Rhodopseudomonas palustris: one gene and its partner. Each later gene encodes a partner of the first gene's protein in a complex. Links are inferred from orthologs where the notes say so. Each region holds a gene or a part of one and is shown on either strand. Other genes may lie near its edges. The genes, in order: trxA and SR870_RS09835.

What was found.
Region 2: the proteins of trxA (region 1) and SR870_RS09835 are in contact, whole or in part, in an NMR structure (PDB 2IPA), measured with the Bacillus subtilis proteins. The link is inferred for Rhodopseudomonas palustris from one-to-one orthologs.

Annotation. Positions count from the first base shown.
Region 1 is NZ_CP140155.1:3,808,038-3,820,157, reverse strand. The notes cover bases 9,200-12,120. They hold trxA (thioredoxin), read left to right. Parts: upstream 9,200-10,460; coding sequence 10,461-10,781; downstream 10,782-12,120. Other genes in these bases: SR870_RS17180 (folylpolyglutamate synthase/dihydrofolate synthase family protein), read right to left, coding at 11,874-12,120; SR870_RS17185 (metallophosphoesterase family protein), read right to left, coding at 11,102-11,851; addA (double-strand break repair helicase AddA), read left to right, coding at 9,200-10,366. In the rest of the region: SR870_RS17220 (sensor histidine kinase), read left to right, coding at 1-799; tRNA (adenosine(37)-N6)-threonylcarbamoyltransferase complex ATPase subunit type 1 TsaE, read left to right, coding at 796-2,313; SR870_RS17210 (PilZ domain-containing protein), read left to right, coding at 2,425-2,739; SR870_RS17205 (nucleotidyltransferase family protein), read left to right, coding at 2,941-3,663; double-strand break repair protein AddB, read left to right, coding at 3,735-6,884; more of addA, read left to right, coding at 6,881-9,199. UniProt on the Bacillus subtilis protein: Participates in various redox reactions through the reversible oxidation of its active center dithiol to a disulfide and catalyzes dithiol-disulfide exchange reactions.
Region 2 is NZ_CP140155.1:2,171,942-2,187,620, forward strand. Bases 12,766-15,679 are described here. They hold SR870_RS09835 (arsenate reductase ArsC), read right to left. Parts: upstream 14,530-15,679; coding sequence 14,002-14,529; downstream 12,766-14,001. Other genes in these bases: arsB (ACR3 family arsenite efflux transporter), read right to left, coding at 12,766-13,330; arsC (arsenate reductase (glutaredoxin)), read right to left, coding at 13,577-14,002; SR870_RS09840 (metalloregulator ArsR/SmtB family transcription factor), read right to left, coding at 14,522-14,878; SR870_RS09845 (metalloregulator ArsR/SmtB family transcription factor), read left to right, coding at 14,990-15,307; SR870_RS09850 (arsenite methyltransferase), read left to right, coding at 15,401-15,679. Outside these bases: SR870_RS09790 (methyl-accepting chemotaxis protein), read right to left, coding at 1-1,170; SR870_RS09795 (hypothetical protein), read left to right, coding at 1,385-1,621; SR870_RS09800 (autotransporter-associated beta strand repeat-containing protein), read right to left, coding at 1,676-5,065; SR870_RS09805 (autotransporter outer membrane beta-barrel domain-containing protein), read right to left, coding at 5,377-8,715; SR870_RS09810 (LysR family transcriptional regulator), read left to right, coding at 9,062-10,015; SR870_RS09815 (HAD-IA family hydrolase), read left to right, coding at 10,052-10,690; SR870_RS09820 (PQQ-dependent sugar dehydrogenase), read right to left, coding at 10,996-12,183; more of arsB, read right to left, coding at 12,263-12,765. UniProt on the Bacillus subtilis protein: Catalyzes the reduction of arsenate [As(V)] to arsenite [As(III)]. In vitro, can dephosphorylate para-nitrophenyl phosphate (pNPP).

The DNA of each region.
Region 1 (12,120 bases):
CGGCGCCACGATGCTGACGTTCCAGGACATCAGCGACACCGAGAACGTCGAGCGCGCGCTACGCGAGCGCAACGAGGCGCTGGAGACCGCCGATCGCATCAAGATCGACTTCGTCCATCACGTCTCCTACGAGCTGCGCTCGCCGCTGACCACGATCATCGGCTTCGCGCATCTGCTCGGCGATCCGAGCACCGGCCCGCTCAACGACAAGCAGTCCGAGTACATCGCCTACATCACCTCGTCGACCAACGCGCTGCTGGCGATCATCAACAACATCCTCGATCTCGCCAGCATCGACGCCGGCGCGATGACGCTCAATCTCGGGCCGATCGAGATCCGCCGCACCATCGCGGCGGCCGCGGAAGGCATTCAGGACCGCCTCGCGCGCGACCAGATAACGCTCGACATCGACACCGATCCGGCGATCGGCGAGTTCGTCGGCGACGAGCGCCGCGTCGTGCAGGTGCTGTACAATCTGCTCGCCAACGCGATCGGCTTTTCGCCCAGCGAGGCGACCGTGAAGCTCGTCGTCCGCAAGAAGGGGACCAGCGTGGTCTTCACCGTGACCGATGCGGGTCCGGGCATCGCGCCGGCGCTGAAGGACAAGGTGTTCGATCTGTTCGAGAGCGATTCCCAGGGCTCGCGGCACCGCGGCCCGGGCCTCGGCCTGGCGCTGGTGCGCTCCTTCGTCGAACTGCACGGCGGCAAGGTCGAGGTCGATTCGGTGGTCGGGCACGGCACCTCGGTGATCTGCGAATTCCCGATCGAGCCGACCGCACAGCGCAACGCCGCCGAATGACGGGTCCGGCGACATTCTCGGTCGCGCTCGCCAACGAGACGGCGACGGCGCGGCTGATGGCGGACATTGCGCTGCTGATAGGCCCGGGCGACGTCGTCACGCTGTCGGGCGATCTCGGCGCCGGCAAGACCGCCGCGGCGCGGGCGATGATCCGCTACCTCGCCGGCGACGACGAGCTCGAAGTGCCGAGCCCGACCTTCACGCTGGTGCAGAGCTACGACCTGCCGCCGTTCCCGCTGCTGCACGCCGATCTGTATCGCGTCGACGATCCCTCCGAACTCGACGAGATCGGGCTGTCGCCGCTGCCGGACGGCGTCGTCGCGCTGATCGAATGGCCGGAGCGCGCGCCCGGCGCGATGCCGGCGGACCGCATCGACATCGCGCTCAGCCATCGGCCGGCGCTCGGCTCGATGGCGCGCGCCGCCGAGATCACCGGTCACGGCAGGGCGGCGGCGCAGGTCGAGCGGCTGGCGGCGCTGCGCAGCTTCATCGAGACCTCCGGCTATGCCGAGGCCGAGCGCCGCCACATGCCGGGCGACGCCTCGACGCGATCCTATGCGCGGCTGGTCAGGGCCGACGAATCGCTGATCCTGATGAACGCGCCGCGGCGGCCGGACGGGCCGGCGCTGTATTCCGGCAAGAGTTACAGCGCAGCCGTCCATCTCGCCGAGGACGTTCGTCCGTTCGTCGCGATCGCCGGCGGTCTGCGCGCGCGCGGCTTCTCGGCGCCGACGATCCATCATGCCGATCTCGATTCCGGCTTTCTGATCACCGAGGATTTCGGTACGGCAGGCTTTGTCGAGGGGACGCCGCCCGAGCCGATCGCCGAGCGCTATCAGGCCGCGGTCGACATGCTGGCGGCGCTGCACGGCCAGACGCTGCCCGAGACGCTGCCGCTGCCGCAGGAGGACTACGCGATCCCGGCGTTCGACACCGACGCGATGCTGATCGAGGTCGGGCTGATGCCGGAATGGTACCTGCCCGACCGCGGCGCGCCGGCCTCCGCGGCGCTGCGCGGCGAATTCGTCGCGATGTGGCGACGGCTGCTCGACGGCATCGCCGGCGAGACGCGGACCTGGGTGCTACGCGACTTCCACTCGCCGAATCTGATCTGGCTCGCCGCGCGCAGCGAGATCGCCCGCGTCGGCGTGATCGATTTCCAGGACGCCGTGCGCGGGCCGGCCGCCTACGACGTGGTGTCGCTGCTGCAGGACGCCCGCATCGACGTGCCCGAAGCGCTCGAACTGGCGCTGCTCGGCCGCTACATCAAGGCCCGGCTCGCCGCCGATCCGGGCTTCGATCCGGCCGGTTTCGCGCGGCTCTATGCGGTGATGTCGGCGCAGCGCAACACAAGGCTGCTCGGCACCTTCGCGCGGCTGAACCGGCGTGACGGCAAGCCGCAATATCTGCGCCATCAGCCGCGGATCTGGACCTATCTGGCCCGTTCGCTGGCGCACCCGTCGCTGGCCGGGTTCCGCGACTGGTATCAGGCAAATGTACCGGCGCCGCGCTGATTTGAACGGTCGGCTTTACGTCTTGTTAGCCGGGCTTTCGCTAGGTTGATTGCCTGCGTAATCTTCCCAGGAATGGCCCCTCGTGGTCGCTGTTCGGGGCGAGGAAAAGAGATGGCTGGCGAACGTAACAAGGATGGGCGCGTCGTATTCGAACGCGGAATCCGGGCGCAGATGATGGCGATCGACGGCACCTGGCGCCGTCCCTGCATGCTCGAGGACGTCTCCGAGTCCGGCGCCAAGCTGACCGTCGAGGGGTCGGTCGAAGGGCTGAACCTCAAGGAGTTCTTTCTGCTGCTGTCGTCCACGGGCCTGGCCTATCGCCGCTGCGAGCTGAGCTGGGTCAATGGCGACCAGATCGGCGTCAGCTTCCTGCGCCACGACAAGAAGAAGAAACAGGTCGCGCGCGCGGCGGCCCCCGCCGCCTGACGGCCGTCGCACGCCGGGCATGATTGCGCCGGATCGCCGCGCGACGCTGTTCGCCCGGCGGATGTCGCATCGGCGTCATGGTTCACGATTACCTCAAGACCGCTGAGATGTGACCGCCAGGCTGGCCGCCGATAGACCGGCCGGTGCTGCGTGATACAATCGATTCGCACGAATCCGGTTCGGTCCCAACAACGAGCGACGATGTCCGTTCAACCTTCAAAAGCGATGGTTCTCGCCGCCGGCTTCGGCGTGCGGATGCGCCCGCTGACCGACCACAAACCCAAGCCGCTGGTGCCGGTCGCCGGCAAGCCGCTGCTCGATCATGTGCTCGACCGGCTCGCCGACGCCGGCGTCGCCGAGGCCGTGATCAACGTGCACTATCTGCCGGACCAGATCATCGATCACACCGCCGCGCGCACCAGCCCGCGCGTGATCATCTCGGACGAGCGCGACGTCGTGCTGGGCACCGGCGGCGCGGTGGTCAAGGCGCTGCCGCTGCTCGGCGAAGCGCCGTTCTATCATCTCAACGCCGATACGCTGTGGATCGACGGCGTACGGCCGAATCTGACGCGGCTCGCGGATGCGTTCGATCCGGCGCGGATGGACATTCTGCTGCTGATGGCGCCGACCGCGGGCAGCATCGGCTATGCCGGCAAGGGCGACTTCGCGATGGCCGCCGACGGCACTCTGCGCAAGCGCAAGGAGAACGAGGTGACGCCGTTCGTCTATGCCGGCGTCGCCATCATGCAGCCCGCGATCTTCAAGGATGCGCCGCAAAGCGAGTTCTCGCTGACGCGGATGTTCGACCGCGCCGCCGAGCGGCAGCGGCTGTTCGGGCTGCGGCTCGACGGCGTCTGGATGCATGTCGGAACCCCGGACGCGGTCGCCGCCGCCGAGCGCGCCTATCTGGCCAGCGTCGCGTGAAGCGCCGCCCGGCACCTCCCGTGCCGGTCCGCGCCATGCCATGATCGCCCGATCGGCGAATCAGGATTTTCATGCGCGTTTTCAGTGTCCCGCCCTCCGCGCCGTTTTTGCGCACGACGATCGAAGCTCTGGTCGACGGCCGATTGATCGAGGGCTTCGACGCGCGCGCCAGGCCCGAGAGCCTCGCCGAGGCGACGCTGTATCTGCCGACCCGCCGCGCCGGTCGCCTCGCGCGCGACGTCTTTCTCGACGTGCTCGGAACCGACGCCGTGCTGCTGCCGCGGATCGTCCCGCTCGGCGACGTCGACGAGGACGAACTGGCGTTCGCGCAGGCCGCGACCGGCGCGGCCGATCTCGACATTCCGCCGGCGCTCGACGGCCTGCCGCGTCGCCTGTTGCTGGCGCAACTGATCGCCGCCTGGGCCAAGGGCCTGCGCCCCGGCGATCCGCTGCAATCGCCGCTGGTGGTCGGCGGCCCGGCCTCGACATTGGCGCTGGCGGACGATCTGGCGCGGCTGATCGACGACATGGCGACGCGCGGCGTCGATTGGGCGGCGCTCGACACGCTGGTGCCGGAGGCGTTCGACCGCTACTGGCGGCTGACGCTGGATTTCCTCAAGATCGCCGGGCAGTGGTGGCCGCAGCATCTGCGCGAGAGCGACCGCATCGAGCCGGCGGCGCGGCGCGATCTGTTGATCGAGGCCGAAGCGGCGCGGCTTGCGGCGCATCGCGGCGGGCCGGTGATCGCGGCGGGCTCGACCGGCTCGATGCCGGCGACCGCGCGCCTCCTGCACGCCATCGCCCAACTGCCGCATGGCGCCGTGGTGCTGCCGGGGCTCGACACCGAACTCGACGAGGCGGCGTGGCAGATGATCGGCCCGGTGCACGACAAGCAGGGCAAGCTCGTCTCGCCGCCGTCGCCGAACCATCCGCAATTCGCCATGCACGCCCTGCTGGCGCGCATGGGATTGGAGCGGCGCGACGTTATCCGCCTCGGCGAAGGCAAGCGCCACGGCCGCGAACTGCTCGCTTCCGAGGCGATGCGGCCGTCGGCGGCGACGGCATCGTGGCACGACCGGCTCGCCGACCCCGCTATCGACCAACTGATTGGCGACGGCACCCATGGCCTGACGCTGATCGAGGCGCCGAACTCGGAGATCGAGGCGCTGACGATTGCCGTCGCGCTGCGCGAGGCACGCGAGCGCGGCCAGTCCGCCGCTTTGGTGACGCCGGATCGCGCGCTGGCGCGCCGCGTCGTCGCGGCACTCGGCCGCTGGAATCTTCCGGTCGACGATTCCGGCGGCGACTCGCTGATGGATACGCAGGCCGGCATCTTCGCCCGGCTCGCCGCCGAGACGGCGTTGCACGGCTGCGAGCCGGCGACGCTGCTGGCGCTGCTGAAACACCCGCTGCTGCGGCTCGGCCGCGACGCGCACGGCTGGCGCTCCGCGGTCGAGACGCTGGAATTGGCGCTGCTGCGCGGCACCCGGCCGGCGGCCGGCAATGAAGGTCTGGCCAAGGAGTTTGCGCACTATCGCGCCGAGTTGACGAAGCTGAGGCGCAACGAGGCGAGCGCGCTGCACAAGTCGGAGCCGCGCGCGCGGCTCGGCGACGACGCGCTCGACGGTGCCGAGACGTTGATCGTGGCGTTGCGCGCCGCGCTGGCGCCGCTCGAAAGCGTCGGCGCCGACCCGCTCGATCTGTGCGCGTTCGGGCAGCGTCATCGCGACGTGCTGATCGCGCTGTCGATCGATCACGACGAAAATGCAGTCGCGTTCGAAGGGCCGCAAGGATCGGCGCTGCTGAAAGCGTTCGACGATCTCGCCGCGGTCGCGCCGCTGAGCGGCGTGATGGTGCCGCCGCATGACTACGCGGACGTGTTCGAGACTGCTTTCGGGGATCGCACCGTGCGCCGGCCCGAACTCGCCGATGCGGCGCTGCGGATCTACGGCCCGCTCGAGGCGCGGCTGACGCAGCACGATCGCGTCGTTCTCGGCGGGCTGGTCGAAGGCGTCTGGCCGCCGGCGCCGCGGATCGATCCGTGGCTGTCGCGGCCGATGCGCCACGAACTCGGGCTCGATCTGCCGGAGCGCCGGATCGGCCTGTCGGCGCACGATTTCGCGCAACTGCTCGGCGCGAATGAAGTGATTCTCACCCACGCCAATAAAGTCGGCGGCGCGCCGGCGGTGGCGTCGCGGTTCCTGCACCGGCTCGAAGCGGTGGCGGGCAAGCCGCGCTGGAGCGACATCAAGGACCGCGGGCAGACGTATTTGGACTACGCGCTGGCGCTGGATCGGCCCGAAAAGGTCGTGCCGATCGCCCAGCCGGCGCCGAAGCCACCGCGCGAGGCCCGGCCGCTGAAGCTGTCGGTCACCGCGATCGAGGACTGGCTGCGCGATCCCTACACGATCTACGCCAAGTTCATTCTCGGCCTGTCGGCGATCGACCCGGTCGACATGCCGCTGTCGGCGGCCGATCGCGGCTCGGCGATCCACGAAGCGCTCGGTGACTTCACCCAGCGCTTCCCCGATGCGTTGCCGGACGATCCGGCGCGGGTGCTGCTCGCCATCGGCGAGAAGCACTTCGCGCCGCTGATGGATCATCCCGAGGCCCGCGCGCTGTGGTGGCCGCGCTTCGCCCGCATCGCAGCCTGGTTCGGCAATTGGGAGCAAGCGCGCCGCGCCGACGGCCCGCGCGTGTTCGCCGAGCGCGACGGCAGCCTGTCGATCGCGCTCGACGGCGGCCGCAACTTCGTGCTGACCGCGCGCGCCGACCGGATCGAGCATCGCGCCGACGGCAGCTACGCGATCCTCGACTACAAGACCGGCAACCCGCCGACCGGCAAGCAGGTGCGGATGGGGCTGTCGCCGCAACTGACGCTCGAAGCCGCGATCCTGCGCGAGGGTGGCTTCGACGGCATCGACGCGGGCGCGTCGGTGAGCGAGCTGACCTACGTCAAGCTCAGCGGCAACTCGCCGCCCGGCGACGAGCGCGTGCTGGAACTGAAGATCGAACGCAAGGACGAGCCGCAGTATCCCGACGATGCCGCAGCCGAGGCCCGCGCCAAGCTCGAAGCGCTGGTCCGACGTTTCGACGACGAGGCGCAGCCTTATCACGCGCTGGTGCTGTCGATGTGGGCGCAGCGCTACGGCCGCTACGACGATCTGGCGCGGATCAAGGAATGGTCGGCCGCTGGCGGCGTCGGGGAGGCGCAGCGATGAGCGGCCCGCGCAGCATTCCGGATCAGGCCCGCGAGCGCCAGATCCTCGCCTCCGATCCGTCCGCCTCGGTGTTCGTCTCGGCCAATGCCGGCTCCGGCAAGACGCATGTTCTGGTGCAGCGCGTCATCCGGCTGCTGCTCGATGGCGTGCCGCCGGAGCGCATCCTGTGTATCACCTTCACCAAGGCCGCCGCCGCCAACATGGCCGAGCGCGTCTTCACCACGCTCGGCCGCTGGGTGACGCTCGACGACGACGCGCTGACGGCCGCGATCCGCGCCACCGGCATCAATTCGGTCGCTCCGTCCCTGTTGGCGCAGGCGCGAAAACTGTTCGCCTGCGCGCTGGAGACGCCGGGCGGGCTGAAAGTGCAGACCATCCACGCGCTGTGCACCCGGCTGCTGCAGCAGTTTCCGTTCGAGGCCAATGTGCCGGCGCGGTTCAGCGTGCTGGACGATCGCGATCAGGCCGAATTGATGCAGCGCGCCAGTCTCGCGGTGCTGCTGCAGGCAGCCGCCGCGCCGGACAGCGCCGCCGGACGCGCGCTGGCGCTGGCGATGACCAGCGCGGCGGATATCACCTTCCGCGAGGTGGTGCAGGAAGCCTGCATGAGCCGCGACCGCTTCCTCGGATGGATCGCCCAGGCCGGCGGTGTCGACGGCGCGATGGCGCAACTCTCAGTGACGCTCGGCGTCGCGGCGGAGGACAGTTGCGACAATGTCGAGCGCGACATCGTCGACGGCCCGCATCTGCCGCGGTCGCAATGGCCCACGGCAGCGGCGATGTTCGAACAGGGCAGCGCCAACGATCAGGCGCAGGCCAAGCGGCTGCGGGCGGCGATCGCGCTGTCGGGCACCGCACAGCTCGACAAATATTGCGAGGTGTTCTTCACCAAGGACAACGGCCTGCGAAAAAGCTTCGCGACCAAGAAGATCGCCGATGCCGCGCCCGGTCTGGTCGAGGACCTCAAGCGCGAGGGCGCGCGGCTCGAGGATCTGCTGGAGCGCCGCCGCGCGTTGCTGATGCGCGAGCGCACCCGCGCGCTGCTGGTGATCGCCTTCGACGTCGCCGAGCGCATCCGCCGCGAAAAGCAGGAGCGCGGGCTGCTCGATTATGATGATCTGATCGACCGGACGCTGCAGATGCTCGACAGCGGCGCGTCGAGCTGGGTGCATTTCAAGCTCGATCGCGGCGTCGATCATGTGCTGATCGACGAGGCGCAGGACACCAGCCCGAAGCAATGGGACATCGTCGCGCATCTGATCGCCGAATTCACCGCCGGCGAGGGCGCGCGCGAGGGCGTGCGGCGCACGGTGTTCGCGGTCGGCGACGAGAAGCAGTCGATCTTCTCGTTTCAGGGCGCGGTGCCGAAGGAATTCGCCGAGCGGCGCGATCTGCTGCAGCGGCGCTTCCACGGCGCCGGGCTCGCCTTCGAGAAGGTCAGCTTCAACTACTCGTTCCGCTCCGGCGCCACCATCCTGCAGTCGGTCGATCACGTGTTTCGCGATCGCGACATCTACCGCAGCATTCACGCCGACGACGCCTATCCGCTGCATCAGGCGCTGACCGATGCAGGCCCCAGCCTGATCGATCTGTGGCCGCTCGAAGTGCCCGACGACAAGCAGGACATCGAAGGCTGGCGCGCGCCGTTCGATGCGGTGTCGGAAACCAGCCCCGAAGTGCGGCTGGCGCACAAGGTGCAGGCCGAGATCGCGTCGCTGATCGGCAGCGGCACCATGACGGGGTCGCAAGGCGACCGGCGTCGGCTGCGCTATGGCGACGTGCTGGTGCTGGTGCGTCGCCGCGGCTCGGCGTTCGATGCGGTGATCCAGGCCTTGAAGCGCGGCGGCATTCCGGTCGCCGGCGCCGACCGGCTGAAGCTGACCGAACACATCGCGATCATCGACCTGATGAATCTGGCGGACGCGCTGCTGCTGCCGCAGGACGATCTGGCGCTCGCGGTGGCGCTGAAGAGTCCGCTGTTCGGGCTCGACGACGACGATCTGTTCCGGCTGGCGTGGCGGCGCAAGGGCTCGCTGCGCGCCGCGCTGCGCGAACACGCGGCGGGCGATCCGAAACTATCAGCCGCGCTGCATCGCCTCGACACCTGCGCATCCCGCGCCCAGGCCGAGACGCCGTTCGGCTTCTACGCCTGGCTGCTCGGCGGCGATGGCGGCCGCGCCCGCATGCTGCGCCGGCTCGGGCCGGAAGCCAATGACGCGCTCGACGAGTTTCTCGAACTGGCGCTGAGCTTCGAGCAGAAGCAGCCGCCGTCGCTGCAGGGCTTCGTCGCGTGGCTGCGCGCCGCCGATACCGAGATCAAGCGCGACATGGAAATCTCGCGCGACGAGGTCCGCGTCATGACCGTGCACGGCGCCAAGGGGCTGGAAGCGCCGGTGGTGTTCCTGGTCGATACCACATCGTCGCCGGCCGATAGCCAGCGGCTCAATCTGATCCGGCTGCCCGGCGGCAATGCGCAGCCCGGCGCGCCGTCCGCGATGGTGTGGGCCGGCCGCAAGGCCAACGATCCCCGCGTCGTCGAGCAGGCCCGCGCCGCGATGATCAGGGAGACCGAGGACGAATATCGCCGGCTGCTTTACGTCGCGATGACGCGCGCCGCGGATCGGCTGATCGTCGGCGGCTGCATGCCGGGCAATCGCAACGATGTCCGCGCGCTGTCCTGGTACGATCTGATCAGCAAGGGTCTGGAGAGTTCGGGTTTGGCGATGCGCGCGGTGCCGCCGCCGGATGGCGCGGTGAAGCGTTATTGCCGTCCCGAGGACGAGACCGTCGAAGCCGCCGCGCCCGAAGCACCGCCCGCCGCGTCGCCGCTGATCGTGCCGGATTGGTTGCGCCAGGCCGCGCCGGCGCAACGCGCGTCCGACGACGTGCTGCGGCCATCCGATTCCGACGAGTCCGATGCCCGCCGCCTGCGCCGCGGCGAGTCGGAGGCGCAACGCCAGCGCGCCTTGCAGCGCGGCACGCTGGTGCACCGGCTGCTGCAGTCGCTGCCCGATCTGCCGGCGGATGTTCGCGCCGACGCAGCCGCGCGCTATCTCGCCCGCAATGCGAAGGATTGGAACGACGAGGACCGCGCCGCGCTCGCCGCGCGGGTGCTGCAGGTGATTGCTGACCCCCGCTTCGCCGCTGTCTTCGCGCCCGGCAGCCGGGCCGAGGTGCCGGTCGTCGGCCGGGTGCAGCGCCATGGCCAACCGGTACTGGTGTCCGGCCAGATCGACCGGCTGGTGGTGACCGACGCCGAGGTTCTGATCGTGGATTTCAAGACCAACCAGTCCCCGCCGGCGACGCTGGCCGAAACGCCGCCGGCCTATCTGCGCCAGCTTGCGCTGTACCGGGCCGTGCTGGCGCTGCTGTATCCACAGCGGATCGTCAGGGCCGCCCTGCTGTGGACGGAAACGCCTGAAATCATGGAGATTTCAGCCTCTGCGCTGGACGCGGAGCAGGCCGTGCCGCCGATCGCGTGAGCGCGCTTGACCCCGCCCCGGCGCGTTCATACTTTGAATTCAGCTCCCCGGCGCGATTCCCGCTGCGCCATCATCCGCTTTCACGAGGTATTCCATGGCCGTAGGCAAGGTGTCAGACGCCGATTTCGAAGCTGAAGTTCTCAAGGCGGAGGGGCCGGTCGTGGTGGATTTCTGGGCCGAGTGGTGCGGCCCCTGCCGCATGATCGCGCCGGCGCTGGACGAGATCTCCGGCGCGATGGGCGACACGGTCAAGATCGTGAAGCTCAATGTCGACGAGAGCCCGGTCACCGCGTCGAAATACGGCGTGATGTCGATCCCGACGCTGATGATCTTCAAGGGCGGCGAGATGGCCTCCCGCCAGGTCGGCGCCGCGCCGAAGGCCAAGCTGCAGCAGTGGATCAGCTCGGCGGTCTGAGCCGCGCCACTGAACGTTCTGCAACGGCCGGCATCCGCCGGCCGTTTGCGTTTCAGAGGGCAAGCACACCACGCGAACGCCGCGCCCGCGTCGCCCCCACCCTAGCCCTCCCCCGCAAGCGGGAGAGGGACCGACCGTGCCCGGTGATAGACCTTGTCTCGGATCGCTTCGTCAGCGGACGCGGGGGCACCAGCACTGCCCCTCCCCACGCACGACGCGCCCCCTCTCCCGCACTTGCGGGGGAGGGCTGGGGTGGGGGCGACACGGGCAGAGCGCGGGCGACTCCTGCCCTCGAGCTCGCGCAGAAGCAGTCGATCCGTTCAGGCTGCTGGCCTGACCCATCCGCTCGCCAGCGTGTCGGCATAGGCCGCCATGCCGTTCCGTCGGGCGAGTGCGGCCATCGCGGCGTGGTCGTAGGGGATCAGGCGAAGCGAGACCCGCCATTCGCCGTTGGCGCGATCGAGGATCGCGTAGCTCGCGTCCGGCGTGCCGGTCTGCATCAGATGCGGATACGGCACGCGATCACGATAGCCGGGACAGCCGGCGCTACCGGGATTGACGATCAGCCGGCCGTCGCGCAGGCGCACCGCGCGGGGGATGTGGGTGTGGGCGCACAGGATCAGCGATTGCGCGATGCCGTCGGCATGGGTCTCGATCGCGGCGAGATCCGACATCCGGATCGCGCCGTCCGGGTTGACGGTTTCGAGCCAGTAGGTCTCGTCGTTGCCGGGCGTGGCGTGGCAGAGAAACACCGCGCCGTCGAGCACGTGCGTCGCCGGGATACTGCGCAGCCAGTCGAGATGATGGGCGTCGAGCTGATCGAACGCGATCTTGTCCCACGCGCCCATGTCGTCGCGCGGGCGATCGAGCAGATAGCGGTCGTGATTGCCGAGCACCACCGTGATGTCGAGCGCCATCAGCATGTCCAGCGTCCGCCGCGCGTCGAGCGGGCCGCTCGCCATGTCGCCGAGGCAGACGAGGTGGTCGACGCCCTGCCTGCCGATATCGGCCAGCACCGCCTCCAGCGCCGCGTAGTTGCTGTGCATGTCGGCGATGGCGGCGATCCGCATGGCGGGTCTCGTTCGGTTGGGGTCAGTTCGGCGGCGTGCCGTTGAGGCTCAGCACGTGGCCGGCGAGATACAGCGAGCCGGTGATCAGGATACGCGGCGGCAGCTCGTAGGCAAGGCCGGCGATCCGCCGCAGCGCGGCGTCGACGCCGTCGGCGAGTTCGACCCGCAGGCCGAGCGCACGTCCGGAATCGGCGAGCGCTTCCGGCGCCATCGCGCCGGCGCGGTCGGGGATCGGTACCGCGATGACGTGGCGCGTCAGTCCGGTGAAA
Region 2 (15,679 bases), 1.6 Mb from region 1 along the record:
TTCGACCACGCTGCCGACGCTCGACTCGAACCGCGCCGCCAGTTCGAGCATCGCCTGTCGTCGTTCATTCTCGTGGGCGACGCGCTGCTGATCCTGCGAGGCGCGCAGCCGTTCGGTCTCGAGCAGGCTTTCCTTGAACACTTCGACGGTACGGGCCATCGAGCCGACCTCGTCGCGCCGGGCGCAGCCGGGGACTTCGACCGCGTGGTGGCCCTGGCTGATTTCCCGCATCGCGCCTTCCAGCGCCCGGATCGGCTTCGCCATGCCGCGGCCGAGCCAGAATGCGATCGCCATCGCGGCCAGCGCCGCGCCGAGCGTCGCCAGCCCGAGCCACTGCAGCGCGCTCGCCGTCAGCGCGGCGTAGGCGCTGGCGTCGCGCACGATCTGCAGCACCGCGACGGGGTTGCCGGAGAAGTTCTTGATCTGGCCGAAGGTCACGCCGGTGGCCTTGCCGCCGAGTTCCTGCTTGCGGATCACCAGTTCGCCGGACATCGCGCGGCGAACTGCATCGGCGTCCGGAGTCAGGCCGGAGATCGACGAGGCAATGACATTGGTGCTCTCGCCGGTGGGCTGTAGAATCGCAACGTCCACCCCGAACCGCGACTTCATCCGCTCGACGAAATTCTGGCCGAACGGCGCGCCGATATCCATCGTCCCCACCAGCCCTTTGCTGTCGACGATCGGCGCCGTGCCGAACACGGTGAGGTTGTCGCGGCCGGGCTCGATGCCGCCCTCGGAGCGTGAATTGGCCAGCGCATCCACCACCATCTTGCGACGGTTGGCGACGTTGTCGCCGAACGCATCCGGCTTGTGGACGCGGGCGAATGTCGTGGACGGCGGAACCTGGATGGTGATCAGGTTGAGGCCGCGCGGGGCGAGCTTGCCGTGAGCCTCCTTCAACAGCGCGATCGTGGCGTCGCGATCGCCGGAGCGAATCGAGTCCTTGACCGATTGCATCGCCGCGAGGGTTTCGCTGAGCGCCAGCGTGGTGCGGGTTTCCGCCTCGATCGCGCCGGACAGGTTGGCGTAGTCCGAGCGAAGCTCCCGCTCCAGCGCAACATCGATGGTTTCTTGCTGCCGCCAGAAGCTGAAGCCTGCCAGCATGGCGCACGATCCGATGGCCACCAGCGTGATCGCCACGATCATCCGCGCCGAAATCGATCTCAGCATCAAAGGTCCCCTTGCCCTGCATCGCCGAACGCCGCCGCGTCGGCCGGTACCCGGTTATCCTGTAATTCGAGAGGTAAAACATTGTATTAACGCGTTAAGTATTCGCGATCGGCTATTCCTTGAATCCGACGCAACAATCGGCGGGTAAGGTTGATCAGTTAGGTTAAGCGCGCAATTGCGTTGACCGCGCCGTCGCCGATGGTCAATTGGCGGCATGATCAAGGACGACGATTACGAACTCGATAGCTCTGGAAACAGGGTGCTGATCGGTCTCTCGTCGGAAGAAACCGCCGAGTTCTTCCGGCTGGACGAGATCATCGCCAAGAGCGGACCGCCGCCGGGCGGCAATGAGGAATGGTACCGACCCGAGGACCGCCGCTGGCTCGAACTCTACGAAAAGCACGAATCCGCCCGCCGCCCGTTTCTCAAGAGCAGCAAGACCATGCATTGAGAAGGTGCGGATCGACGCCGGGCTCCGGCGCCGCAATGACAGGCGTTCGAACGATCACCAGGCGTAGCGCAGCACGCCCTTGCCCGCATAGCTGCGGGTGACGTCGGAGAATTCGCCTTCGAAGGCGGCCGCGACCGAGAAGCCGTTCAACCAGTTCACCTCGGCGGACACCGTCGTCAGCGCCGCATCCCGCGCCGGACGCGCGCCGTTCACGACGAAACTCGCACCGGGCAGCGCCTGGAACGTCGCCGCGATCGAGCGTTCGACGTCGAAATCGTGCGCCCAGGCCGCCCGTCCGCGCAGCGTCAGCAGCACGCCATCCAGCGCAAACGACTTGTCGCTGCGCAGGCCGATCTCGCTGCGCGTCGTGGTTGCGGTCTTCGCAGCATAGTCGAGCGCGAACACGCCGTTGCCGCTCACGGTCTGCTCCGCATAGGCCGGCAGATCGAACGCGGTGACCTGCCCGGCGGCATAGGGCGTCAGGCCGATGCCGCCAATCAGCGGCGCGACGAAGCGGTGGCCGGCTTCGACGCGGGCGGAGTAAGCGTTGGCGTTGAAGTTGGCACGCAACTGATTGATCCCGCCGACGCCGAGTGTCCGCTCGGTGGTGATGTCCTGCCAGCCATAGGCGGCTGCGGCGGTGAGATAGAAGGCGCCAACGCGGTGGCGGACGAAGCCGCCGGCCTGGATCAGGTCGGAGCGGCCGGAGCCCAGGCCGCCGGACAGGCCGAAACTGGTCGCGCCGCCGGCCATCGCGAAGCCGGCGACGGTCTGCGGCGACAGCCAGTAATCCGCGCCGGCGGCAATGCCGTAGAGCCGGCTGGTCGAGGTCGCGGAGCCGAGCGTCGCATTGCCGTCGGTGGTCTGCGAACCGCCGAAGCCCGCGCCCCAACTGACCCAGCGCGGTTCGAACGTCGGCTTCACCGCTTTGATGATGATCGCGTGGGCGTCATGCGCCGAGCCGCCGCGGCCGGCGGTGCCACCCGCCGCGTAGGACATCGCGACCGGCGTCTGATCCGCCGGCCCGCGGCCGTTGCTGAACGGATCGGTCAGCACGCCCATGAACATGCCCATCGCGTTGAACGTCGACTGCTGTGCCCCGGTCGGCGTCTCGCCCGACGCAGCGCTCAGCCCGGCCGGGCCGAGCGCGCCGAACACGATCGGGATGCTGCCGTTGCGCGCGAAATAACCACTCAGCGCGTTGGCGACCTGAGTCTGGTTGCCGTTGAGGCCGCTGTTGATGACGGGCGGCGTCGGTGACGGCTCCGGGGTCGGCGGCGTCGGCGTGTAGTCGAGCACCAGATTGAGATAGGCGTTGTTGGCATCGTAGCCGAGACTCGACTTGAAGCCGGACGGCAGGTTGGTGTTGACCAGCGCGCCAAAAGTGCCGACCACTCCGCCGGTGGCGTTGACGATGGTGTATTGCCGCTCGACATAGCCGCCGCTGGCGAACGACGCGTTCACCGTCGCGCCACCCAGCGTCGCGGTGCCGCTGACATTGGTGCGGTCGGCACTGCTCGGCGACACCTCGACCATGTAGCTCGACGCCGCGGTGAAGACGAGGTTGCCGCTCACATTCAGCGTGCCGATCGAATTGCCCGGCGCCAGCGCGCCGCCGTTGATCAGCGTGGTGCCGACCGTGCCGGTGCCGCCGAGCGCCGCCCCTGCGTTCACCGTCGTCAACGACGACGACGCGATCGAGCCGTTGACGCTGAGCGTGCCGGCATCGACCGTGGTGGCGCCCGTATAGCTGCTGAGGCCCGTCAGAGACAGGTCGCCGGCGCCGCGCTTGACGACTTGGCCGCCTCCGGAAATCACGCCGCCGAAGCTCGTGGCGTCGGAGCGATTGAACGCGAGCGTAGCGTTGTTGCTGACGTTGCCGACGATCGAGCCCGAGGTACCGCCGTCGCCGATCTGCAGCGTGCCGCTGGAGACGGTCGTGCCCCCGGAGTAAGTATTGGTCCCGGTCAACGTGAAAACGCCACTGCCGACGCTGCCGCCGAAGCTGATCAGATTGCCGGTGCCGGAAATCGCGCCACTGAAAGCATGGGCGTCCGAGCGGGCGAACTCCAGCGTCCCGTTGTTGACGACGTCGCCGACGATCGATCCCGCGGTGCCGCCACTGCCGATCTGCAAGAAGCCGCCACTGATGGTGGTGCCGCCGGTGTAGGTGTTCTCGCCGAACAGGAGCAGCGCGTCGCTGCCGAGCTTGGTGACGCTGCCGGTGCCCGAAATCACCCCGCCGAAGCCGATTGCATCAGACCGATTGAACACCAGCGCTGCGTTGTTGGTGATGTTGCCGGTGATCGACCCGGTGGTGCCGCCGCTGCCGATTTGCAGCGTGCCGTTGCTGATCGTGGTGCCGCCGGTGTAGGTGTTGGCCCCCGTCAGCGTCAGCGTGCCGCCGGCGAGTTTGACCAGCTCTCCGCTGCCGGAGATCACGCCACCGAAGCCGATCGCGTCCGAACGATTGAATTGGAGCACGCTGTTGTTGACGACGTCGCCCACGATCGAACCGCTGGTGGCGCCGTTGCCGACCCGCAGCGTGCCCGAAGAAATCGTGGTGCCGCCCGTATAGGTGTTGTTGCCGAGCAGCGCGAGGATGCCGCCCCCGCGCTGGACCAGTTCGCCGCTGCCGGAGATCACGCCGCCGAGGCTGGTGCCGTTGCTGAGATCGACGGCCAGCGTCGCATTGTTGATGATGTCGCCGATGATGGAGCCGTTCAAGCCGCCATTGCCGAGCTGCAGCGTGCCGCCCGATATCGTGGTGCCTCCGGAGTAGAAATTGTTCCCCGTCAGCGTCAGCGTTCCGGTCCCGGTCTTGACCAGCGCGAATTGCGAGTCGCCGTCGCTGAACGTGCCCGAGAATTCCGTGGAGGTGTTCAGGCTGCCGATACTCAAGCTCTGGACCGGGACGCCGGCCGCGATGGCCGCCACCGTCCCGCTGCCCGACAGCGATCCGATCGATATCGAGCCTGAGGTCGTCCGCAGCCCCATGCTGCCGTCATTCTCGATTGCGGCGGTTCCTCCGGACGAAGTCTGGCTGAAAATCAGAGTACCACCCAGGTTCCTGATGGTCGCATTGCCCGCGGTGCTGAAGCCCACGAAGTCGATCTGGCTGCCGGAACCGATGAGGAATTCCTGGGCGTTGCCGGAGTTGTTGACGATGCCGGCGCCGCTCATATTGAGCTGCCCGCCGGATGCGACTCCGATCGTGTAGGTCGGCGTCCCTGCATCGAACGTGAAGCCGGCCGGGCTGCGGATGGTCGTCAGCACCACCGACGTCGGCGCGCCGTTGCTGGTGAACGTTGCCGTCGCACCGGCGTCGGGCACAACCGGGCCGCTCCAGTTCGAAGCCGTGTCGTAGTCCTGGCTCGTCGCGCCGGTCCAGACCTGCTGGGCATGCGCAGTCTGGGCGACCGACAACAAAGCCGTTGTGGCCATCAGCGCCGACACAACAACCTGCCGCCGCCCACGAATTCGAATCAGCTCGGCCGCCTTAAGCCGCGACCCCCGGTCGTCGGCAGTTCGCCGATATTGCAATTCACACCTCGTCACCTCGCGGGCCACGACCGAGCCCGCTTCGTGAATCAGCCTACAGGTTCACAATTGGGATGAACAGGTTGGCGGCGCCGCTTTGCGACAAAGTCGCATCGGGTGTGGATATGAGGCCACAGACGTTCCCGTTTTCGGAACCGTATTTCGTTCTACGGCATACTCGTTCGCGCGGTTCGAACCGAGCGCGCGGCGCACGATCACCAAGCGTAGCGCGCCACGCCCTTGCCCGCATAGCTGCGGGTGACGTCGGAGAATTCGCCTTCGAAGGCGGCCGCGACCGAGAAGCCGTTCAACCAGTTCACCTCGGCGGACACCGTCGTCAGCGCCGCATCCCGCGCCGGACGCGCGCCGTTCACGACGAAACTCGCACCGGGCAGCGCCTGGAACGTCGCCGCGATCGAGCGTTCGACGTCGAAATCGTGCGCCCAGGCCGCCCGTCCGCGCAGCGTCAGCAGCACGCCATCCAGCGCAAACGACTTGTCGCTGCGCAGGCCGATCTCGCTGCGCGTCGTGGTTGCGGTCTTCGCAGCATAGTCGAGCGCGAACACGCCGTTGCCGCTCACGGTCTGCTCCGCATAGGCCGGCAGATCGAACGCGGTGACCTGCCCGGCGGCATAGGGCGTCAGGCCGATGCCGCCAATCAGCGGCGCGACGAAGCGGTGGCCGGCTTCGACGCGGGCGGAGTAAGCGTTGGCGTTGAAGTTGGCACGCAACTGATTGATCCCGCCGACGCCGAGTGTCCGCTCGGTGGTGATGTCCTGCCAGCCATAGGCGGCCGCAGCGGTGAGATAGAAGGCGCCGATGCTGTGGCGCACGAAGCCGCCGACCTGCACCAGATCGGAGCGACCGGAGCCGAGCCCGTCGGCGAGGCCGAAACTGGTTGCGCCGCCGGCCATCGCGAAGCCGGCGACGGTCTGTGACGACAGCCAGTAGTCGGCGCCGGCGGCGATGCCGTAGAGCCGGCTGGTCGAGGTCGCGGAGCCGAGCGTCGCATCGCCGTCGGTGGTCTGCGAACCGCCGAAGCCCGCGCCCCAACTGACCCAACGCGGTTCGAACGACGGCTTCACCGCTTTGGTGATCATCGCGTGGGCATCGCGCACGGAGCCGCCGCCCGCGTAGGACATCGCGACCGGCGTCTGATCGCCAAGCCCGCGACCGTTGCTGAACGGATCGGTCAGCACGCCCATGAACATGTTCATGGCGTTGAACGTGGTCTGCTGAACGCCGGTCGGCGTCTCGCCCGCCGCAGCGCTCAGCCCGGCCGGACCGAGCGCGCCGAACAAGATCGGGATGCTGCCGTTGCGCGCGAAATATCCGCTCAGCGCGTTGGCGACCTGGGTCTGGTTGCCGTTGAGGCCGCTGTTGATCGGCAGCGGCGACGGCGTGGGTGTTGGAGTCGGTGTCGGCGTAGGCGTAAAGTCCAGCACCAGATTGAGATAAGCGTTGTTGGAATCGTAGCCCAGACTCGACTTGAAGCCCGACGGCAGATTGCTGTTCACCACCGACCCGAACGTGCCGACGATGCCGCCGGCGGCATTGAGGATGGTGTATTGCCGCTCGACATAGCTGCCGCTGGCGAAGATCGCGTTGACCGTCGCGCCGCCGAGCGTCGCGGTGCCGCTGACGTTGGTGCGGTCGGCGCTGGTGGGCGACACCTCGACCATGTAGCTCGACGCCGCGGTGAAGACGAGATTGCCGCTCACATTCAGTGTGCCGATCGAATTGCCCGGCGCCAGCGCGCCGCCATTGATCGATGTGTTGCCGACCGTGCCGGTGCCGCCCAGCGTGCCGCCGGCATTGACCGTGGTCAGCGACGAGGTTGCGATCGAGCCGTTGACGCTGAGCGTGCCGGCATTGACCGTGGTGGCGCCCAGATAGGTGTTGATCCCGGACAGGGTCTGGTGGCCGCCATTGAGAATGACGCCGCCGGTCGGCGCGCCGAAATCCGTCTTGATGATGCCGGCGAAATCCGATGCCGCGTTGGCGATCACCAGATTGTTGTTGTGCAGGGTGACGATGCTGCCGGCGACGCCGCGCAGCGCCTGAACCGTGGCGTCTCCGCCGGCATTTTGGCTCGCCAGCGTGACGCCGCTGGCGGCGAGATTGACCTCGCTGGAGGCCGCGATGGCGCTGACATGTCGAAGGTCCAGCGTGGCCGACGCCGAGCTGAGCGTGGTCGGGCCGCTATAGGTGTTGACGCCGAACAACCTGAGCGACGAATTTTGCCCGACGGTCAGGCCGCCGCTGCCGTCGATGACGCCGTTGAAGTTGGAGCCGAAAACAAAGTCGGTGCGCTGGACCGTCAGCGTGCGGCTGCCGAGATGGACCGCCGTGCCGTTCTGGCCCTGCAAGCTCTTGATCGAGATGCCGGCGTTGGCCCCGGAAATGTCCAGCGTCGTATTGGCCTGCAAGGTGACGCCTGCACCGCTGAAGTCGGCCGCGCCGGTCAATGCCAGCGTACCCGCATTGATCTGGATGGCGCCAGCGCTCGGGCCGGTACCGCTGAAGCTGAAGGTGCCGGTGCCTTCCTTGATGGCGCTTAGCGTGCCAATGAAATTTCCGGTGAAGCTGGTGGACGCATTGTCGCCACCGAAACTGAAGGCGTGGCCACCTCCAAGATTCACATTGCCGGCGCCCGCCAGCGATGCCACGGTCTGTTGTGTATTGGTGAGGTCGAGCGTCGCACCGGCGGCAATCGTCAGCGCCGAGGCGCTGCTGAGCACGTTGTTGGCGCCGGTCTGCAGCGTACCGTTGAGGATGGTCGTCGCGCCGCTATAGGTGTTGGCGCCGGACAGGACCAGCGTGCCGGTGCCGGACTTGTTGACCACGCCGGTGCCGGAAATCACGCCGCCATAGGCCGTCGTATCGGAGCGGGTGAAGGTCAGCGTGCCGCTGTTGACGATGTCGCCGGTGATCGAGCCGAGGGTGCCGCTGTCGCCGACCGTCAGGAGCGCGCCGGCATTGATCTGCGTGCCGCCGCTATAGGTGTTGGCGCCGGTCAAGGTGTTGAATCCGCCGGAGACGAGCATCTGGCCGGCGCCGCTGATCGCGCCGCTGATGGTGCCGCCTCCCATGGTCGCCAGGATCCCCAGCGCGACATCGGTCGCGACCGAGCCGGAGTCGAGGAACAACGAATTCGTCGCGATGGCGCCCGCCCCGGTCACGGTGGACCCGCTCCCGACAGTCAGGGTGTTCAAGACCAGTGTCGCGCCGCTATTGATGCCGATTGTGGCGCCGGACATCGTGATCTGCCCGGCATTCGCCGTGGTCGCGGCCACCACCGGGGTGGTCGGCGTGGATGCGATCGTCGAGACGTCGGTTGAGGTCGGTGCGACGCCGGTGCTCCAATTGGCGCCGTTGGAGAAGTCGCTGTCGACGTTGCCGTTCCAGGATTGCGCCTGCAGCGCCTGCGGATAGACCACGATGCCGACCAGCGCGGTCGACAGCAGCAATTGCTTGATCCGTGCCGCGGCGACGGACGCGATCCGCACCCTGCCGTTCGCGATCCTGCCACCCCTCACCGTCGGCACGTCCATCGTCGCGTCTCCCCAAAGCGCTGCCGTTCCGACGCACGCGGGCGCGCCGGCCGGGTCTTGTCTTCATCGATGGCGTGTAGCTCGGCCGCTTGCGACACCGCCGCATGCGCGTTCGCTCCGCCCCCCAGGGGGACACTAGGAGCGCGGCAACGGGATGAAAAATTATGTCTTTGAATGCCGACCATAGCGCCGGTGAATGGTTTGGGCCGCGCTCCCGTGCCGACAATGAGGGCCGGCTGCGACAATTCGCCATGGCAGGCGGGCCGCCGCTCATCTATCTATCAGCCGCGCGAATGATTGAAGTTTGCGTCGCAAGATCAAGGCTACAGGGGGACGGCGGGGGCCGATGGCGACGATCAACCTGCGTAATGTCGACCTCAATCTGCTGATCGTGTTCGACGCGGTGTATGCCACCGGCAATATCAGCCACGCCGCGCGGCAACTGGCGCTGAGCCAGCCGGCGGTCTCGAACGCGCTGACGCGGCTGCGCGAGCATTTCGACGATCCGCTGTTCGTGCGCGCCGGCCGCGGCGTCAAGCCGACGCTGCGCTCGCAGCAGATGATCGACCCGGTGCGCGAGGCGCTGCGGCTGATCCGCCAGCAATTCGACGGCGATCGCAGCCTCGATCTCGCCTCCTACAAGCGCACCTTCCGGATCGTGATCGTCGATCCGCTGGAGCCGATCCTGATGCCGCCGCTGCTGCGCGAGATCACCGCGCATGCGCCGCAGGTGACGATCGAATCCCGCCCGCCCTGGAACACCAACGTCACCGACGACATCATCGCCGGCACGCTGGATCTGGCCTGCTACACCTTCCCGGTCAGCGCGCCGGGGCTGGTGTTCGAGACGATCTGCCCGTGCGACAACGTCGTGGTCGCCCGCCGCGGCCATCCCGGGATCGGCGCCACGCTCGACGCCAGGACCTTCATGGCGCTGAACCAGGTGGCGCTGATCAACGAGCTGCGCGGTCACATCAATATCGATCGCGACATCACCACCCGCGGCGGCAACCGGCGGATCGCCTACATGGTCAACAAGGTCTGGTCGATGCCGGCGGCGGTCGGCAGCAGCGACCTCGTCGCGGTGTTGCCGCGCCGTTTCGCCGAACTGATGGCGCCGGTGTTCAATCTGCAGATCCACGAATCGCCGGTGCCGATCTCGGAACAGCACTTCCACATGATCTGGCACGAGCGAAACACCGACGACCCCGGCCACAAATGGCTGCGCGACACCATGCTGGAGGCGATGCATGCCGGCGCCTCGCCGCCCGGACTGGTGGCCGCCGCAGCCGCGTGCTAGCCCTCGCTGCAATCAACAGCGGGGAGACGAAACGCGATGGTCGAGGCGGTGATCTGGGATTTCGGCGGGGTGCTCACCTCCTCGCCGTTCGAGGCGTTCGCACGGTTCGAGATCGAGCGCGGGCTGCCGATCGACATCATCCGCCGCACCAATGCCGCCAATCATTTCGAGAACGCCTGGGCGAAGTTCGAGCGTGCCGAAGTCGATCTCGACACCTTCGACGCGCTGTTCGCGGAAGAATCGCGCGCGCTCGGCGCCGAGGTCCGCGGCCGTGAGGTGCTGCCGCTGCTGTCCGGCGATCTCCGCCCGCAGATGGTCGAGGCCCTGCGCCGCGTCAAGCAGAGCTTCAAGACCGGCTGCATCACCAACAATCTGCCCGCCAACGCGATCGGCTCGGCCTCGGGCCGCACGCTGTACGTCGCCGAAGTGATGGCGCTGTTCGATCACGTCATCGAGTCCGCCAAGATCGGCCTGCGCAAGCCGGATCCGAAGATCTATCGGATGATGACCGATACGCTCGGCGTCGACCCGGCCAACTGCGTCTATCTCGACGACCTCGGCGTCAACCTCAAGCCGGCGCGCGAGATGGGCATGACCACGATCAAGGTCACCAGCGCCGATCAGGCGATCAGAGACCTCGAAGCCGCGACCGGGCTGAAGCTGCGCGCCGACTAGAGCCGTTCCGTCTCCGATGGAATCAGCACTGGCGTTCTGGGACTCTGACCACAGGCACAACCTCATGGTGAGGAGGCGCGAAGCGCCGTCTCGAACCATGCGCCGCCGGCCATGATGCGTCGCCCCATCCTTCGAGACGCCCGGCTTCGCCGGGCTCCTCAGGATGAGGAGTCAGTGCATCTGGCAAGGGCCATATCGCTTCAATCAATCGATGAAACGCTCTAGGCGCGCCGCGCGATCATCAACCCATCGGGGAGTAGTCCCACCGACCAGCGCCGCCTCGGCTGCTGGTCGGTGGGACTGGCTCAGCGCGCCTTGTCCTTGCCGCGATCCGCCTTGCCGGACCCGACCGTCGCCGCGTCCGCGCGGCTCAGCCGCAGCACCTCGCCGTCCGGATGCTCGGTGACCAGCCAGATCGCACCGTCGGAGGCGACCTGCACGTCGCGGATACGGCGATCGAGGTCGCGCAGCATCCACTCCTCGCCGGTCACCTTGTCGCCGTCGAGCGAAGTGCGCACCAGCGCGCGCGCCGCGAGGCCGCCATGCAACATGTGGCCGCGCCATTCCGGAAACATCTCCCCGGTGTAGAAGGCGAGGCCCGAGGGCCCGACCGTGCGCTCGAACACATGCGCGGGGTCCGTCATGCCATCGACACCACGCGCGCCCTTGCCGATCGGCGCGCCGGAGTAATCGACGCCCGCGGCCTGCATCGGCCAGCCGTAGTTCTTGCCGCCCTCGATCTTGTTGATCTCGTCGCCAGCGCGCGGCCCATGGTCGTTGGCCCACAGCGCGCCGGTCTGCGGATGGAAGGCGAGCCCCTGGCTGTTGCGGTTGCCGAGCGCATAGATCGCCGGCGCGGCGTCGTTCTGCCCGACGAACGGATTGTCCTTCGGCACCGAACCGTCGTCCATCACCCGGATGAAAGAGCCGGCCTCGTCGTCGCGCTTCTGCGCCCGCGACATGTTGCGCCGTTCGCCGATCGACATCACGATCGATTTGTCCTTGGGATGGAAGGCGAAGCGGCCGCCGAAATGCAGTCCGCTGGAATCATGCGCCTTCGGCGTGTAGATCACCTCGACATTGTCGAGCCGCGCCTTGTCGCCCTCCTCGACCAGTCGTCCGCGCGCGATCGCAGTGCCGGCGCCTTCCTCCGAGGGCTGGGCGAAGCTGAAATAGATCAGCCGGTTGTCGGCGAAGTCGGGATGCGGTGCGACGTGGAACAGTCCGGCCTGGCTGCGGCCGGTCGGCCCCTTGTAGTGGAACACCTTCGGCACGCCCTCGACCTGCATCAGCCGGCCGTCACGGCTACCGAGCTGAAGACGACCCGAATTCCGCTCGGTCACCAGAAACCGGCCGTCCGGAATCAGCGCGATCCCCCACGGATGTTCGACGCCCGCGATCCGCTCGACATTGACGCGCGCTTTGTCGGTCTCAACCGTACGGGCGGAGGCCTGCGACACGCAGGCTGCGGTGGCAAAAGCGGCCGTGGCCATCGACAGAGTTGACCAGGCTGTCTTCGTGCGCGGCATCGCGAATCCCTTTCGATTGGAGGCCCCGCGTATCAATCCACCCTCAACCCGGCCGTTCCCGGCCCGGCACTGCGACCGGTGGTCTCGCCGGCGCGCGCTCGTACCAGCCCTTCGAGCGGTTGACGATCCACACCACCGTCAGCATCACCGGCACCTCGATCAGCACGCCGACCACGGTGGCGAGGGCCGCGCCGGACTCGAAACCGAACAGGCTGATCGCCGCCGCCACCGCGAGTTCGAAGAAATTGCTGGCGCCGATCAGCGCCGAGGGGCCGGCGACGCAATGCTGCTCGCCGGCGAGCCGGTTCAGCAGATAGGCCAGCCCGGAATTGAAGTACACCTGGATCAGGATCGGCACCGCGAGCAGCGCGATCACCAGCGGCTGCTTGATGATCTGCTCGCCCTGGAAGCCGAACAGCAGCACCAGGGTCGCCAGCAACGCCACCAGCGACAGCGGCTGGACCGCGCCGAGCAAGCGCTGCAGCCCCGCCTCGCCGCCGGCCGCCAGCACGCTCCGCCGCAGCAGCTGGGCGATGATCACCGGGACCACGATGTACAGCCCCACCGACAGCATCAGCGTGTCCCACGGCACGGTGATCGCCGACAGCCCCAGCAGCAGCCCCACGATCGGCGCGAAGGCGAACACCATGATGGTGTCGTTGAGCGCGACCTGACTCAGCGTGAAATGCGGCTCGCCTTTGGTCAGGTTCGACCACACGAACACCATCGCGGTGCACGGCGCCGCGGCGAGGATGATCAGCCCGGCGATGTAGGAATTGATCTGGTCGGCCGGCAGATAGTCCCGGAACAGATATCCAATGAACAACCAGGCCAGCGCCGCCATCGAGAACGGCTTCACCGCCCAGTTGATGAACAGCGTCACGCCGATGCCGCGCCAATGCTCGCGCACCTGCGCCAGAGCGGCGAAGTCGATCTTCACCAGCATCGGAATGATCATGAGCCAGATCAGCACCGCCACCGGCAGATTGACCTTGGCGATCTCGGCGGCGGCGACCACCTGGAAGAACCCGGGAATGACATGGCCGAGCGCGATGCCGACGGCGATGCAGAGCGCGACCCAAAGTGTGAGATAGCGTTCGAAGGTGGACATGATGGCCTCTTTGATCACTTCACGCTGCGTAGCGTGGCTCGAAAATGCGTCTTGTCTTGCGAGCGAAGCCGACCAATCCACCGCCGTCATCCCCGCGAAAGCGGGGATCCAGTCTCCCAGAGCGCCAGCTTCTGAACGAAGCGCTCTGGGTACTGGGTCGCCCGGTCAAGCCGGGCGATGACGTAGTGCAACGTTGCTTCGCCTTGCATTCATCGTTGGTCTGCCATCATCGGTCTGCGCGCATGTTCACGCCGTCGCCACGCGCCGGCCGGTCTCGTCGATCACGCGCTCGCCGTCTTCCTTGACGAATTCGCCGCGCTGCGGCGGCAGCAGGTCGAGCACGATTTCGGACGGCCGGCACAGCCGCACGCCCTTCGGCGTCACCACCAGCGGCCGGTTGATCAGGATCGGATGCGCCATCATCGCGTCGAGCAGATCGTCGTCGCCGAGCCCTGGATCATTCAGCTTCAGCTCGGCATAAGGCGTGCCCTTCTCGCGCAACGCCGCGCGTGGCGTCAGCCCTGCGCGCGCGATCAGTTGCTGCAACAGCGCCCGGCCGGGCGGGCATTTCAGGTACTCGATCACATGCGGTTCGATCCCGGCATTGCGGATCATGCCGAGCGCGTTGCGCGAGGTGCCGCAGTCGGGATTGTGATAGATCACGACATCCATCACGCCACTTTCGGACGACCGAAGCTGACGCCCGCGAACAGGCCGATCTCCTGCAGCACCGCGCCGAGCGCGACGCTATCGAGTCGCTTGATCGGCAGCGCGGTAAAGGCGTCGATCCGGTTCTTCAGGAAGCGGAACGCCTGCACGAACGCGCGCTCCTTGTCGATATCGCTGCCCTCGACCGCGGCGGGATCGTCGATGCCCCAATGCGCGCTAGTCGGCTGGCCCGGCCACACCGGGCAGACCTCACCGGCGGCGTTGTCGCAGACGGTGAACACGAAATCCATCACCTGGGCGTCCGGCTCCGCGAACTCCTGCCAGCTCTTCGAGCGCAGGCCCTCGGTCGGATATTGGCTCGCTTCGAGCACCTTCAGTGCGAATGGATTGACCACCCCCCTCGGCTTGCTGCCGGCGGAGAAGGCGTTGAAGCGACCGGCTCCGTCCTTGCGCAGGATGCTCTCGGCGAGGATCGAGCGGGCGGTATTGCCGGTGCAGAGAAACAAGACGTTGAAGGTGCGGTCAGACATCGGCGGGCTCCTTGGGATCACAACACGGCTGTAGGTCGGCGATCAGCGGGGCGCACAATTCCGGGCTGCCGCCGCAGCAATCCTTGATCAGAAACAGCGCGATCTCCTGAAACCGCTCGAGGTCGGCGCGATACACGATCGAGCGGCTGTGCCGCCGCGACCGGATCAGACCGGCGCGGGCCAGGATCGCCAGATGCGACGACATGGTGTTCTGCGGCACCGCCAGCGCGTCAGCGATCGCCCCGGCCGCGAGGCCCTCCGGCTCGTGCGCGGCCAGCAGCCGGAATGCCTCCAGCCGGGTCGATTGCGCCAGAGCCCCGAGGGCCATGATTGCGTTCTCTGATTCCATATATCCAGAATTATCGATATTTAGCAGCAAGTCAAGATCGCGATCGAGATTAATTCGATTATCCTAGAATTACCGTTTGACCCACGGAGAATTCGATCGCACGATGCGGGCATGAAGATTGACGACGTCGCCACCAAATTCGAGGCGCTGGGCAATCCGACCCGGCTGAAGATCTACCGGGCGCTGGTGCGCGCCGGCGAGGCCGGCACGCCGGTCGGCCGGCTGCAGGAGCGGCTGAAGATCGCGCCCTCGACGCTGTCGCATCATCTCAAGACGCTGGTTGCGGCCGGGCTGATCCGCCAGGTCCGCGACGCCACCACGCTGAACTGCCACGCCAATTACGAGGTGATGCGCGGCCTGATGGACTTCATGGTCGCCGAATGCTGCGCCGATGCCGTCGAAAGCAAGGACACCAAATCCGCCGCCTGAGTTTTTCGTGCCCGCTTATTCGATGCTTCTAGTCTGATAGAATTACCGAAAGCCCGTCCCGCCGTCCTGCCAGCCAACCGTGAGGAGAGCCCGATGTCCACCACCGAGATTACCGAAATCGTCCGCGAGAAATATGCCGCGGCCGCCACCCGCGCCGGATCGTGCTGCGGCACCCCTGCCCTCGACCATGTCAGCCCGATCACAAGCAATCTCTACGATGCGGCCCAGGCCCAGGGCCTGCCCGCCGAAGCGATGCTGGCCTCGCTCGGCTGCGGCAACCCGACCGCGCTGGCGGAGCTGAAGCCGGGCGAGACCGTGCTCGATCTCGGCTCCGGCGGCGGCATCGACGTGCTGCTGTCGGCGCGCCGCGTC